2 regions of the Neobacillus sp. SM06 genome follow, and region 2 is predicted to be linked to the other one. Evidence: predicted binding sites of a transcription regulator. Region 2 holds the regulator's gene; the other holds the start of a gene.
The links. Region 2 encodes Rex, which represses fermentation and respiration genes when NADH is low (regulators of the CRP and FNR family bind a similar motif). Its sites were predicted from a motif close to TTGTGAAATATTTCACAA; they were not measured.
Positions count from the first base shown of each region.

Region 1: a site for Rex is predicted at 3,699-3,716, ahead of ric (iron-sulfur cluster repair di-iron protein). Genes of this name have one in related genera too.

Region 1 is NZ_JBNWEO010000013.1:455,875-463,806, forward strand. It holds gene ACQYAD_RS07310 (Crp/Fnr family transcriptional regulator) at 67-759, shown strand; gene ACQYAD_RS07315 (YwiC-like family protein) at 791-1,513, opposite strand; gene mobB (molybdopterin-guanine dinucleotide biosynthesis protein B) at 1,739-2,293, opposite strand; gene ACQYAD_RS07325 (molybdopterin molybdotransferase MoeA) at 2,281-3,546, opposite strand; gene ric (iron-sulfur cluster repair di-iron protein) at 3,772-4,470, shown strand; gene moaA (GTP 3',8-cyclase MoaA) at 4,628-5,644, opposite strand; gene ACQYAD_RS07340 (Crp/Fnr family transcriptional regulator) at 6,004-6,702, shown strand; gene ACQYAD_RS07345 (TIGR04053 family radical SAM/SPASM domain-containing protein) at 6,770-7,897, opposite strand.
Region 2 is NZ_JBNWEO010000017.1:314,633-322,564, reverse strand. It holds gene groL (chaperonin GroEL) at 50-1,681, opposite strand; gene groES (co-chaperone GroES) at 1,734-2,021, opposite strand; gene ACQYAD_RS15040 (CPBP family intramembrane glutamic endopeptidase) at 2,325-3,047, shown strand; gene ACQYAD_RS15035 (YdiK family protein) at 3,044-3,241, shown strand; partial or broken gene ACQYAD_RS15030 (cytoplasmic protein) at 3,378-3,503, opposite strand; gene ACQYAD_RS15025 (YhbD family protein) at 3,610-4,233, opposite strand; gene ACQYAD_RS15020 (redox-sensing transcriptional repressor Rex) at 4,432-5,091, opposite strand; gene moaC (cyclic pyranopterin monophosphate synthase MoaC) at 5,116-5,610, opposite strand; gene ACQYAD_RS15010 (ABC-F family ATP-binding cassette domain-containing protein) at 5,819-7,735, shown strand.

The DNA.
Region 1 (7,932 bases), on a different contig from region 2:
GTAGCCTGTAAAACGGTTTATTCTAAAAGAGCGATTCAGTTCGCCCCTTATAAAGGTGGTTACAATATGCAAACGGTCAAAGAGCTACCGGCATCCATAAGTGAACTTTTCGAATTGGTCCATCACATAAAAAAAATTGAAAAGGGAACTTTTCTGTTCCAAGAAGGAAGCTTTGCAAATGAGCTTTTTATTCTCAAAAGCGGCATGGTTCATTTGACTAAAGTGATTCCAGACGGTAGGGAATTGAGTTTAAGAATGTGCACAACCGGCGATATCATTGGCGAGATTGATTTATTTTGTCCATCGCAGCGATATTTATTAACAGGAAGGGTTACAGAGAGCGGAGAAGTAGCTGTAATCATGAAAGACACGCTTGAAGAAAAGCTCTCGCATAACTTACCGCTAGCCTTGGAATTTATGAAATGGATGAGCCTCCAATATCGAAAATCACAAACGAAATTTCGCGACTTAGTTCTTCACGGGAAAAAAGGTGCATTGTATTCCACTTTAATCCGAATCTCCAACAGCTATGGGATAAACACCGCTAACGGCATCTTAATTCAGCTGCCGTTAACAAACCAAGAATTGGCAAATTTCTGCGGCACGTCAAGAGAAGTGGTCAACCGGCTGTTAAGTGATTTGCGCAAAGCGAATGTAATCTCAGTTGATAAAGGAACGATCACTATACACGATCTTGATTATTTAAAAGTTGAAATTGACTGCGAAAACTGTCCGATTGAAATTTGCAGAATCGATTGATGATACAAAAACAGCCTGCTATGGGCTGTTTTTAGTTTACGATGATTTGAACAGCCATGACCGCAAAGAAAAGTGCTGCATTTGCAATTTCATAAATCCCAACCATTTTGGTTGAGAGCGGTTTGCCGTAAAAACCAACTGCCCTGAGCAAGCTTGGCAAAACAGCAATAGCTGCGATCCAATAGCCAAACGCCAGCCAAATCAACGGCAGGATCAAGTGATAGATCCAAGAAAGCCATTTAAACTGCGGGTTCTTTTTTTCACGTATCATTGTTTTGACATAAAAAGTGCTGCCAATGAAAAAAAGCACGGATGCGGAAAAAACAAAGATGGATTCACCAGTGACAATTCGGCTGCTTAAAAAACTGCTTGCCAGACTGGCAAAAGAAAAGGCAAAAATCGCACTTAAATCATTCATAAACGCACGGTCTTTGTTTTGGGAAGAATAAAAAGCATTGATCATAAAAAAAGGAATCATCAGCAAACCAAAATAAACGACTGCTGGATTTTCAGCGAGCGGAAACAGTAATAATAGTACAGCCGGAATCAAATAGCGCGTTGTCCAGCCAATATAGAAGGCCGTTTTCTTCTTTTTAAATAAAAGAAGCATCGGATAGGTAGCCAAGTATAATAACACCCATCCAAGAAAAAACGGAACATCCTGCCAAACAAATCCACCTGCGATCACACCAAGCCAGAATGGAACCGTCACCATTGCCCAGGCTCCGTGTTGTTTTGGCATAAATAATTTCATCCTCCACCCTCCTTTCACTCACCCCTACTATAAGTCAGGAATCAGGAAAATTAAGTGAAAGATGTCACATGAATCGAAGCCATTTTGGCGATTTTATTAACTTTTTCAATGCAAAAAAGAAGGCTTCCGCCTTCTTTTTCCGATTCTATATCAACAAACATATTTTCCCCTACTTCTAGTATAACGGAAGCAGCAGGAAATTGCATTAAAATTGTAACAAAATTGTCATTTTTTCGACTGAGAAGGAATCCTCTTTACTTGCTCCTCAATGTATTGAACCGTCCAGGCTACCCCTTGCTGGTCATTGAGAAGAAAGGACGGAGCAGTGGAGATGGATTCAATCTGTTTTTGCAATGCTTGTTCCCACGCCAGCACGATTTTAATATTGCTGATGAAATGAAGTAATTCAAGATCTTTTTTTTCTTTTACCAGCAATAGTTTTGGATAATTTTCCTTTTTGTGACCTTCAATTAAAAGGATGTCAGGCTGAAAGAAACGGATTAGCTGAATTTCATCGGCTAAATTCCATGACGGCTGATCCGCTTGCAGAATCAACCTCCCGCCACCCTCAACAACTGCCGCTAAGGCGCCAGCAACTACATGCTGCACAGAATCCTTCGTTTCAACGACTTCAGGCCGGCCGCCATGACCATGATGCTTGATCACCGCCACCTGCCTGCCCAACTTGTTCAATTCCTTTATCAATGTGGAAACAACCGTCGTTTTTCCACTATTTTGGTAACCAACAACTTGGAAAATAAAAGGATTTACCAAGGCCACTCACTGCCGGTTTGATCCTCAAGCAGCAGGATTTCCACATCTGTTCCTACTTCATACCCTCTTGTGCCACCAGGAAGAATCATCAGCGAGTTGGCGCCTGCAAGGCTCATAATAATATTTGATTTATCCACACCACTCGGCGATACTTTTAACCTGCCTTCCTCGATCGTTACAGTGCTGCGGACAAAGCGGGTAAAAGGATTCGCTTTTGGAAAATCGGCGCCAAGAACAGCTTTTTCTTTGCGTAAATGCGGTTTTGGTGAAAACAGCATTGTCCGAATGATCGGACGGGCAAACAATTCAAACCCAACATAGCAGGCAGATGGATTGCCGGATAGACCGAACAAAACTTTGCCATTGTACTGTGCCACGGTTGTCACACTTCCAGGACGCATTCCCACTTTGTTGAACAACACTTTTGCCCCAAGCTTTTCATAAATGGCCGGCAAATAATCAAAATCACCTACAGAGACCCCCCCGGTGGTTATGAGCAGGTCAACTGTTTCAATCGCATCCTTAACTGCTTCAAAGCATGTATCGAACACATCAGGCAGTTTGCCGAAGTACTGTACTTCCCCTCCCGCCCTTTCAATTTGGGCGATAATCATATGGGAGTTGCTGTTGCGTATTTTTCCGGGAACGAGCGGTTCATCGACTTCAAGTAATTCTGTGCCGGTTGCGAATAAGCCAATGATCGGTTTTTTGGCAACTGGAACTATCGCATAGCCAAATGTTGCAAGCATTGCTTGAATACCAGGGTTAATCCTTGTCCCCTTTTTCACCAACACTTCGCCTTCTTTTGCATCCTCAGCACGAAAGGACACATTTTCACCTTTTTTTAAGTTGCGCTTAATTGTAATATAGGGTTTGCCGTTTTTTTCAGATGTTTGCACCACTTCGAGCATAGCGACGGCATCAGCACCTTCCGGCATCATTGCACCTGTCATAATTCGTACAGCTTGGTTTTCTTTTACTACTTTATCTGATACGGCACCTGCACCAATATGATCAATCACTTCTAATTCGACTGGGTTTGAAAGTGATGCAAGGCTTGTATCAACACTGCGGACGGCAAACCCGTCATAGGGAGCACGATCAAAATGCGGCACATCGTTTGTTGCTGTCAAATCTTCAGAAAGAAACCTTCCATAGCTTTCATCAATTGTTACGTATTCCGTTGCACCTTGTACTCGTGTCTCCATTATTTTTGCCACCGCTTCACTCACGGAAATAGGCTTTCTTCTCTCTAACATGGTTATCAGCTCCTAAAAGCATGTAAATGAATTCATTCAACCGATTTTCTCACTTTAAGGGTATACGAAACTTTTAAACATGGCAAATTTTCAAACCAATGTTCGAAAAATTGTGCGATAGTACAAAAAGAACCAAAAAAATCATCCTTAAAATGTGATGCATATCACCAAAATGATGATCGGGTTCCGTTATTCTTTTAATAGAAAAAAAAGGAGGAATGAAGGATGAGCTTTCCTTTTAGTGAAAACACCCTTGTGAAAGATATTGTCAATGAACTGCCAAAATCAAGTGATTTATTTAAAAAACACCGAATCGATTTCTGCTGCGGCGGAAATATTCCACTTGCAAATGCTGCCGAGGAAAGAGGACTTGATCCAAAAACAATTGTTGCCGAGCTGCAAACTCTTTTCACGGCAAGCGAACCAAACGAAAATGAAATGGAAGAATGGATTCATTCCGATACACGTTCATTAATCGAGCATATTGTTTTAGCATACCATCGCCCACTTGAAGAAGAGCTAGCAATGTTAAGCCCGTATGTAACAAAAGTTGCCCGTGTTCACGGGGAGAACCATCCTGAGCTTTTAAAAGTTTATGAACTGTTTTATGCCTTTAAAAAGGAAATGCTCGAACACACGGCAAAAGAAGAGGAAACAGTATTCCCGCTTATTCAACAGCTAAATGATGGCACCGCACCCAACCGGGAAGAAGCGATCAACGCGATTGTTGAATTGGAAAAAGAACATGATGCCGCAGGGGCAATCTTAAAGGAACTGCGTGATGTAACAGCAGATTACGAACTTCCTTTTGACGCTTGCGGTACATATCGTTTAGTATACAAGCGCCTGGAGGCACTCGAAGAACAAACTTTTATGCATGTCCATTTAGAAAATAACATTCTCTTCCCGCGCTATACAAACTAAGAAGGCGAACGCCTGCTGCCGATTATGGCAGCAGGCGTTCATTATTTTAAAGAAAACTTGCCGATTGTCGAGCCTTTGGCTAAATGAAAACTCGCCGACTGGCGAGTCCTTTGGCTAAAAAAGATGGGCCGCATCCAGCAAGCCCATCTTTCCTAAGTTAACCGCCAATATAGGACATTTCGATCTTTTTCCGGTTAGAAGCTGTCGCTAACGTCCTTTCATCCGAATAACGGTCTTTGCGGCCGCCCCAGATATCAATGATTCGATTGCGAAGCTCTTCTTCTGTAGCCCCGTTTCTCATCATATTTCGGATATCATGGCCATTTCCGTTAAACAAACAAGTAAAGATTTGTCCGTTCGCTGACAGCCGTGCCCGAGTACAGCTGCTGCAGAACGATTCCGAAACCGATGTAATAAAGCCGACATCCACTTTCGTTCCTTTGTAATGATACAGCTTCGCCACTTCACCAAAATAAGCAGGTTCAACGGGTTCCAACTCATACTGTTGTTTTAACAGCTGATAAATTTCCTTCTTCGTAACAACGTCATCCATTTTCCAGCCGTTTGTTGAGCCGACATCCATGTATTCAATAAACCGAAGTTGCAGACCTTCTCGCTTGCAAAAATCGGCCATTGGAATAATTTCTGAATCGTTTAAGCCTTTTTTTACAACCATATTAATTTTAACGCCCAATCCAGCCTTTTTTGCCGCTTCAATTCCGTCAAGCACCGGCTTTGTACCTACTTTCCGGCCGTTAATTTTGCCAAACAGTTCATCATTGAGACTATCAAGGCTGATATTCACCCTTTTAAGTCCTGCTTTTTTCAAATCACCGGCAAGCTTTGGAAGCATTACACCATTTGTCGTTAACCCGATATCCGACAATCCTTCAATTTTTGAAAGCTTCTCAACTAGCAGGGGCAAGTCCTTTCTGAGAAGGGGTTCACCGCCAGTTAAGCGGATTTTTTCAACTCCAAGCTGAACGAAAAGAGTTGAAATCCGTTCAATTTCTTCATATGTTAACAAAGCACTTTTCGGCAAGAAGGCAAATTCCGGTCCAAATTGATCGGCCGGCATACAATATTGGCAGCGAAAATTGCAGCGGTCAATGACTGAAATCCTTAGATCCCTTAAAGGCCTGTTTAATGTATCTTTAATAATGGTTTTTCCCATATTTATCAACTCCATTATTTTAAAAACCAGTTATCCGGCACATTTCGGAAGCAAGATAACAGTTAATTTTTTCCCTTAAAAAACTTTCTTAGCTCTATACTTATGTTGCCAACTATGATTTATTCGGCAAGCTAATCTCTTATTTTACTTTCTCATTTACCCTGTCGATGTAAAGATTATCACATTTCGCTTCAAAAAAACATTTTTTTCAAAAGTTTTCACTATATTGTCATTGTTAATATCTTTTATTTGGCTAATCTTGAGCTACAATGGTTTTAGAAATGAATTTATCTAGTTCAGCAGTGATGAAACTGTTTGCCTGTAGGCAATTTTTATCATGAAGAAGAAGGTGTAGATGAATGATGACGAATATGAAAGCCACTCACTCCATTCAAATTAAAGAGCTGCTTCGGTTTGCTGACCGAAAATTCACAGCGGATCGCGGAACTTATTTGTTTCAAGAAGGAATGAAAGCAGAAGAGCTTTACATCATCTTGTCCGGTAAAGTTCAAATCAGCAAAATTACTTCTGACGGCCGGGAACTGTCCTTACGTATTTGTGGTGCGAATGATATTTGCGGCGAACTCACTTTATTTACCGATGAACCTAAATTTTTACTAAGCGCAAAAGTTCTGGAAACAACTGAGGTTGCCGCCATTCGAAAAGATTTCCTTGAAACGGAAATTTTTCAAGATAGCACTCTTGCATTTGAATTTATGAAATGGATGAGCGACCATTTTCGCAAAACACAAACAAAATTTCGCGATCTTGTCTTAAACGGGAAACGCGGCGCTTTATTTTCGACCTTAATTCGCATGTCCAATAGCTATGGAGTAAAGCAAAAGGACGGAATCCTAATCGATCTGCCTTTAACCAACCAGGAGCTTGCCAATTTTTGCGGCACCTCCAGAGAAAGTACAAACCGCATCTTAAGTGAATTAAAACGGGATCAGATCATTTCGATAAAAAAAGGGAAAATTTCAATCCTTGATCTGCAGTATTTGAAAGATGAAATCGGTTGCGAAAATTGCCCGGCGGTTTATTGCAGCATCGAATAGTTTTTGATAAAGAAGGGACGGCATCTGCCGCCCCTCTTTTTATTGATCAAATGCTGACCCAGTTTTTTTACCCTTGCATTTGTTTTTCCCTTAATGCTTTCGGGATATAAATGCAAAAAGGTTCGCTTTCTAAATAATCTCCTGTGACCGCATATGCTCTTGATCTTGACCCGCCGCACACATGGCGGAATTCGCAAACACCGCATTTCCCTTTATAAAGATCCGGATTGCGCAGCGATTTAAAAATCGGCGATTCACGGTAAATTTCAGCGAGCGGCGTTTCGCGTATATTCCCTGCTTTTACCGGTAAAAGCCCGCTCGGATATACGTCGCCAATATGGGAAATAAACACAAAGCCGTTCCCATCGTTTACCCCTTTTGGCGCCCGGCCAAGCCCGTCAATCGAGCCGGTTAATCCCTGTTCAGTCAAGGCATTTAAATAGTTGATTTCCTGCCTCTGGTCTTTTGCCTCCCGCATTTTTTGCTGGATCACAACACGCCGGTAGTGCTGTGCTGCCGTGGTTTTAATGTCAAAGGAAACACGCTTGCTCAAATCATACAGCCACCTGAATACTTTTTCATGCTCTACCGGTGAAATCATGTCTGATTCCTGTCCTCTTCCTGTTGGCACGAGGAAAAAGACACTCCAGAGCACACAGTTTAATTCTTCTACTACTTTTGCCATTTCATCTAAAAAATCAATATTGTACCGGGATATTACGGTATTGATTTGCACCGGAATCTCCAGCTCATGCAAATACTTAATTCTTTCAAGCGTAAGCTTGAATGAACCAGCTGTCCCTCGGAAATGGTCGTGAATTTCTGCCGTCGGCCCGTCAAGGCTGAATGCCCAGCGAGAAAGGCCTACTTCTTTCGCTTTTTCGATGGCTTCTTTTGTCACATTCGGCGTAGCGCTCGGTGTCATCGATACACGTACACCTTTATCCACCGCATATTTGGCAATATCAAAAACGTCTTCTCGCATCAACGGATCTCCGCCCGTAAAAACAAGCATCGGATTGTTCATTTCATCTAGTTGATCAATTAATTGCTTGCCTTCTTCAAATGTAAGCTCCCTAGGGTCTCGGCGGTATTGCGCTTCAGCACGGCAATGAAGGCACTTTAGTTGACATGCCCGGGTCAACTCCCAAATCACAATAAACGGATCCTGATTAAAATCACGGTTGAATACCAATTGTAACGCCCCCTAAAAACGGCTAACGCCTATCT
Region 2 (7,932 bases):
ACTCTTATCTTACATAAAACCCAGTCATATCAAGGGTTGGAGGCACTTATTACATCATGCCGCCCATGCCACCCATGCCACTCATGTCAGGCATGCCGCCGCCAGCGTTTTCTTCTGGCTTGTCAGCTACTACTGCTTCTGTTGTTAAGAACATAGCTGCAACAGATGCTGCGTTTTGAAGGGCTGAACGAGTTACTTTTGTTGGGTCTACGATACCGGCATCGATCATGTTTACCCACTCGCCAGTTGCAGCGTTGAAGCCTGTGCCAACTTCTTCGCGCTTTAAGCGGTCAACGATGACGGAACCTTCAAGACCGGCGTTTGCAGCGATTGTGCGTACTGGCTCTTCGATTGCACGAAGAACAATGTTTACACCAGTTGCTTCGTCGCCTTCTGCTTGGATTTCAGCTACTTTGTTGTAAACGTTTAGAAGGGCAACACCACCGCCGGATACGATCCCTTCTTCAACAGCAGCACGAGTTGAGTTCAAAGCGTCTTCAATGCGAAGTTTGCGCTCTTTTAGTTCAGTTTCAGTTGCAGCACCAACTTTGATTACGGCAACGCCGCCAGCTAGTTTTGCAAGACGCTCTTGTAATTTTTCACGGTCAAATTCAGAAGTTGTTTCTTCCAATTGAACACGGATTTGGTTTACACGGGCTGAGATGGCAGCAGAATCGCCGGCACCTTCAACGATTGTTGTGTTTTCTTTTGAAACGACAACTTTTGCAGCGCGTCCTAAAGAATCGATTGTAGCCGATTTAAGGTCGCGGCCAAGTTCTTCTGTGATTACTTCCCCGCCAGTTAATGCAGCGATATCTTCAAGCATTGCTTTGCGGCGGTCACCGAAGCCAGGAGCTTTAACAGCTACTGCATTGAATGTTCCGCGCAGTTTGTTGACAACCAATGTTGCAAGAGCTTCGCCTTCAACATCTTCAGCAATCAAAAGTAATGGCTTGCCTTGTTGTACCACTTGCTCAAGAACCGGAAGGATTTCCTGGATGCTGGAGATTTTCTTATCGGTAATTAAGATATATGGATTGTCTAATACAGCTTCCATTTTATCTGAATCAGTTACCATGTATGGTGAAGCATAGCCGCGGTCAAATTGCATACCTTCGACTACATCTAATTCAGTTGTGAAGCCTTTGGATTCTTCAATCGTAATAACGCCGTCGTTGCCAACGCGCTCCATTGCTTCAGCAATCAATTGGCCCACTTCTTCATCAGCAGCAGAAATAGCCGCAACTTGTGCAATTGATGCTTTGCTTTCGATTGGCTTCGAAATGGCTTTTAATTCGGCAACAGCTGTTGCAACGGCTCTTTCGATTCCTTTGCGGATTCCCATTGGGTTCGCACCAGCCGTTACGTTTTTCAGACCTTCGCGGATCATCGCTTGTGCAAGAACAGTTGCCGTTGTTGTACCGTCACCGGCAACATCGTTTGTTTTGCTGGCAACTTCAGCAACAAGCTTCGCACCCATGTTTTCAAAAGCATCTTCTAATTCGATTTCTTTGGCAATTGTTACACCGTCATTTGTGATGAGTGGTGAGCCGAATTTTTTCTCAAGAACGACATTGCGTCCTTTTGGTCCAAGCGTTACTTTTACCGCATTTGCAAGTGTATCAACTCCGCGAAGCATAGCGCGGCGTGCATCTTCACTAAATTTAATTTCTTTAGCCATTTACAAGAACCTCCTCAAAAGATTGATTATAAGTATAAATGTTCAAATTCAATTACTCGCCTACAACAGCAAGAATATCGTTTTCACGTAAAATTAAGTATTCAGTACCTTGGTATTTCACTTCAGTACCAGAGTATTTTGAGAAGATAATCAGATCGCCTACAGAAACTTCAAGGGCAACGCGCTCTCCATTATCAAGGACGCGACCCGTACCAACGGCAACAACCTTTCCTTCCTGAGGCTTTTCTTTAGCTGAGTCCGGTAATACGATACCGCTTGCAGTTTTTTCTTCTGATTCAACAAGCTCAATCACAATGCGATCACCTAATGGTCTTAACAATTCAAACAACCTCCTCAAATTGATATGTTATTCAGTCATTATTAGCACTCACTACTCTTGAGTGCTAACACAATTATTATAATAATGAATCGAATCATTTTTTGCAAGTATGAAGCCAAAATTTTTTGCAAAAAAAATTGCTTTATTTGTCAATGCAAACACCTTTAAAAGTATGTTTATCGACAATCGATTTTATACCAATTTTTTTCGCGAAAACGCTTCTATTTGAAAGAACGGCTATTAAAAGAGTAGAATGGTTTATAGTGCAGAAATATTTCGTTACCTTTGGAGGAGACTCGCATTTTGAAAAGAGACGATTGGACAATCTTAATTGTATACATTGCCATGCAATTTTCCAGTTTCGCCGGCATTCCGCTCACCGCATTTATTCTTAAGCAGCTTGGTCAAAATCAAAGGCTGGCTGTTCCCTATTGGCTGATTATTAGTTTTAGCATTGGCCTTGCCATCACCTTGTTTATTTTGCGAAAAGAAATGCGCGGCACGCGTGATAACCGTTCGGGAAGCTCGCTAAGTGTCTCGATCATCTGGGCCATTTTCGGCGTTTTTCTTGCTCTTTTCGCTCAATCGCTGGCAGCGAACATTGAGCGGCTGATCGGCGTGCCGATGGGGTCTGAAAACACACAGCAAATTTTAAAAATCATTGACACCTTACCATTAACGATACTTGTAAGCTCGATTTTCGGACCGATTCTTGAAGAAATCGTTTTTCGGAAAATCCTGTTTGGAACCCTATACAAACGATTTAACTTCTTTGTTTCCGCGCTTGCAAGTTCTGTTATCTTTGCGCTCGCACATATGGAGCCGCAGCATGTCCTGCTGTATTCATCGATGGGCTTTACCTTTGCCTATCTGTATATCCGGACAAAGCATATCCTTGTGCCCATCTTCGCCCATGTCGCCATGAATACACTTGTGGTTATCATTCAATCGGCTTTCCGGAATGATCTTGAAAAATTGATTCAAGATGCCGGGTTTGTGCAAAATTTTATCGGAGGATTTTTATGAGACAGTCACCGCTCTTTTCAGGCTTCGTTTATCTGTTGTTAGGAGCCTTGTTTACCTACTTCGCCATCCAGGATGTCCAGCAAAACGGCTGGGGCTTTTTTGCCTACCTGCTCGTCATTCTTGCGACATTTGATCTTGGTTCGGGGCTCAAAATTATCTTGTTTTCTTTTGCAAAAAATAAAGGGAAAAAATAGGCCTTTTCATCCTAAAATGAAAAGGCCCGTACGTTTAAGGGTGCCCGTGACTGGTACGAAAGCATGAGAGCAAATTTCTTTTTCTCATTTGAGGCTTCGTTTTGTTTTTATTTTTACCGACGACTCCGAATCCTGGCTAAAGCTGCGTGCGAGAGTACTCGACCTGACCGATTGTACAGCCTGATCCAATCTGGATCGTATTGCCTCTCACGACCTCAGCTTTCGTATTTTCAAGATAGATGTCATCCCCTTCGATCACCTTGGCCAAAAGTACACCTTCGTTTTTGATAAATGGAAGCAGCAAAGGCAGCATTTCTGTTGAAGGTGATCAGATCTCCCCGTTCATTCGATGCCATCTACATTCATCTCTATACTAGTTTTACCTTTAATTCTTCCATCAGATTTAATAGAGGCAGCTGTGTAACAACTTTTGCCCCTTTTTCAAAATAAACCCCTTCCGCATTCACAAGCAGCAGGCATGTTGAAATGCCTAGTTTCCGAAGGATCACTAATTCACAGTTTTTTTGTTTCAATAATGGCGAATGGTCTTTTAAAAGATCGAGAACCATTTTACCTTCTTCCTGATGAATGTCACCCGACTGGAGGAGTGTTTCCAGAATAACGATTTCAACGATTCGCGCTATGTCAAACTGCTGGCCACGGTTATCATTTTCTAAATAAAAATCAAGCACCGATTTTGAAACAATGTTACGTTTTATCAATTCGTCTTTTGATAACTGCAAATCAGTCAAATTGGGAGAGAACATATCTGCCAGTTCTTCTAGCGACAGATGTTCCTTCATTGTTTGAATTTTATTGATCCGCTCAAGTATTTTTTCTTTGGGGAAAAAGGTTTCTTGACCGGTAAAAGTGGATTTCCTGATAAACCAGTCCTCCGGAATCAGATCTTTCCTTTTCCACCGGTATAACTGTCCATAGGAAATACCCGTTAAGTCCAAAAGATCCTTTTTAGAAATTAATTCATCACTCATAGCAAAAACCCCTTTCGAATAAAAACGTAACATAACACTGTTGCGTTTTAAAGGTTTTAAAGAAAACTCGCCGATTGGCGAGCCTTTGGCGAAGACAGAGGCGTAGTTGCCCTTATGCTAATCAGAATTTATGTATATAAATTCTGATTAGCAAAAAAAGATCCTTTCACCTTCCGTGGCGAAAAGATCTTCTGATCGTTACATTTCTTCTTCAATGTTCTCGTTCGGATAATGCTTTAAAAAATAGACAAGCGACTGCAATTCCACTGCCAAGTCGATGTGGTGAATCCGGATCGAAGGCGGAACATTTAATCTTGCTGGCGTGAAATTTAAAATTCCTTTGATATTGGCTTTGACCAATTTATCGGTTATGGTTTGCGCCACGGGCGCGGGAACCGTTAAAATGGCCACCTGGATATCCTCAGCCTTCAATTGCTCCTCCAGCTCATCCATAGGAAAAACCGGAACATCTCCAATCTTGGTACCAATTTTATTCGGATCGACATCGAAGGCATACTCAATTTTCGTATTATTATTTTTTAAAAAATTATAATTTAAAAAAGCAGTGCCCAGATTCCCTACTCCGATCAAAGCCACTTTTGTCAATTCATCCTGATCAAGCGTTTTTCGGAAAAAGGACAGCAAATAGTTCACATTGTAGCCATAGCCTTTTTTTCCTAACGCGCCAAAATAGGAAAAATCGCGGCGAATTGTAGCCGAATCTACTTTCACGGCTTCACTTAATTCCGCTGAGGAAACTCTTTGCTTCCCCGAAGAATGAAGATGATTTAAAAATCGGTAATACAAAGGCAGCCGTTTTGCCGTTGCCTGCGGGATTTTCATCGATTCATTGTTCATAAATTCCTTACACCCCCATCAATCTTAAATTTGTTCGGTTCGTTTGAAATCACCATTCTTGCCGCCGGTTTTTTCCACAAGATAAGTGGCGCCAATAATCATTCCTTTGTCAACCGCTTTGCACATGTCGTACACGGTCAACGCACATGCAGATGCGGCTGTTAGCGCTTCCATTTCTACACCTGTATTCCCTTTCGTTTTAACCGCTGCCTTTATATTTAATGTATATTGATCTGGCTGACCTTTTTCCCAAGAAAAAGAAATATTGATGCCGGTTAACGCAATCGGGTGGCACATCGGTATAATTTCCGATGTTTTTTTTGCAGCCATGATCGCCGCAACTTGGGCAACTGCTAACACATCGCCCTTTTTCATCTCATTATGAGTAATTTTTTCGTAAATTTCTTTATTTACGGTAATGCTGGAGTGGGCCAGTGCCGTCCTCGTTGTTTCAGGCTTGTCGCTAACGTCCACCATTTTTGCTCTGCCTTCTTCATTGAAATGTGTAAATTCTGCCATTATTACATTCCTCCAGTTAAATCATACACTATTTTTCACTGTATGTGTGAAACTTTGCACGAATAATCTTAAATTAATTGATTTTGTACCGCTAAAAAGCCGGGCTATCGACTTTATCCCGCAGTAACGTTCAGTAAAATCCACACTCACTTTATTGCTGACAATCAAGGAATACGGTACACTAATTTTAGTAATTGAGGTGAAAAAAATGCTACTGCTACAAGTCAATCAACTTTCAAAATACTATGGGGCTGACCTAATTTTATCGAATATAAAACTGGAATTACAAACTCGTGACCGCGTTGCGCTCGTGGGCCGCAATGGAGCTGGGAAATCCACATTATTAAAAATGATTGCCGGACAGATTTCACATGACAGTGGTGAAGTCATCAAGCCGAAAGACGTAACGATCGGCTATTTGGCGCAAAATACCGGTTTGGAGTCCAAATTATCGATAGGGGAAGAAATGCTGACAGTGTTTGCAGACCTGCAAACGATGGAAAAATCATTGAGAAACTTAGAGGAAAGCATGGCCGATCCTCTCATCCATGAAAATCAAGACCGGTATGAAAGAATTCTGAAAGAATATGACCAGCTGCAAATCAATTTTAAGGAGCTTGGCGGCTATCAGTACGAAGCCGATATCCGCTCGGTGCTGCACGGGTTAAATTTTCCCAATGATTCCTTGATGATTTCCAGTTTAAGCGGCGGCCAAAAAACCCGTCTGGCATTAGGAAAACTGCTGCTCACAAAGCCAGATATCTTAATATTGGACGAGCCGACAAACCATTTGGACATTGAAACCCTCTCTTGGCTTGAGCAATATTTGCAAAACTATGATGGGGCCATTTTAATTGTTTCCCATGACCGCTATTTTCTCGATAAAGTCGTCAATACCGTTTATGAAGTTTCCCGCCGCCAAATCAGAAAATACCTTGGAAACTACAGTACCTATTTGGAACAAAAAGCGGCCAATTACGAACGGGAAATGAAGCTGTATGAAAAACAGCAACAGGAAATTGCCGATTTGCAAGATTTTATTCAACGGAATTTGACAAGGGCCTCAACAACCAAACGGGCGCAAAGTAGACGCAAAAAATTGGATAAAATGGAAATCATCGACCGCCCTTTAGGGGATGAGAAGTCCGCTTCCTTCGCTTTTGAGATTGAGCGGCAAAGCGGCAATGATGTTTTAAAGGTAGAAAACTTGACGATTGGTTACGGTGAAAAAATTGCCGGAAATCTCACCTTTCAAGTAAGCCGCGGCGAAAGCATTGCCTTAGTCGGGCCGAATGGGATTGGTAAATCAACACTTTTAAAAACGATTATAAAAAAGCTGCCATCCCTTTCCGGTTCCGTACAGTACGGTTCAAACGTCACCATCGGTTATTATGATCAGGAACAAGCCGAGCTGACGTCCAATAAACAAGTCCTCAACGAACTCTGGGATGATTTCCCGTTAAAGCCGGAAAAAGAAATCAGGACCGTGCTCGGGAATTTCTTGTTCTCCGGAGACGATGTATTAAAAATCGTCTCCACACTTAGCGGCGGCGAAAAGGCGCGTCTGGCTCTTGCCAAACTAATGCTGGAAAAAGCGAACGTTCTTATTTTAGATGAGCCAACGAACCATCTTGACCTTGACAGCAAAGAAGTTCTCGAAAATGCCCTTATCGATTATCCGGGAACCATTTTATTTGTTTCCCACGACCGTTACTTTATCAATCGAATCGCAACCAAAGTGCTTGAATTACATGCGGATGGCTGCAGCGAGTACCTTGGCGACTATGATTATTATGTGGAAAAGAAAAATGAAATCGAAGAGCTGAAAGCCCTTGAAAAAACAGCTTCAGCCACAAAAACGGCCGCCCTCGCCACTTCGGAAAAAACAAGTTATCAACAGGACAAAGAAAGCAAAAAAGTAGAACGCCAACGGAAAAGGCGATTAGAAGAAATTGAAGTAAAAATCGAACAGTTGGAAGCACAAATCAACAGTTTTGAACAGCAGTTGTGTGAACCAGAGATTTTTCAAGACCATGAGAAGGTTTTGGAAATAACGGCGCAAAACGACAAAGCCAAAGCCGAACTAGAAATGTTACTGGAAGAATGGACAGAGCTTGCCGAATAAAAACGCGGCGACGAGCCACTCAACACGAACAGCTACCGATAGCAAACGGAAAGCGGGATACTAAATCCCGCTTTTCCACATTTTTATCCACAATTACAATCTTAATTCAGTAACCTTTTTGTCATTTTTCCACATTATCCACAAAAAACGATTTACTTATCCACATTATACACAGTTATTATTGGTTATTCACAATA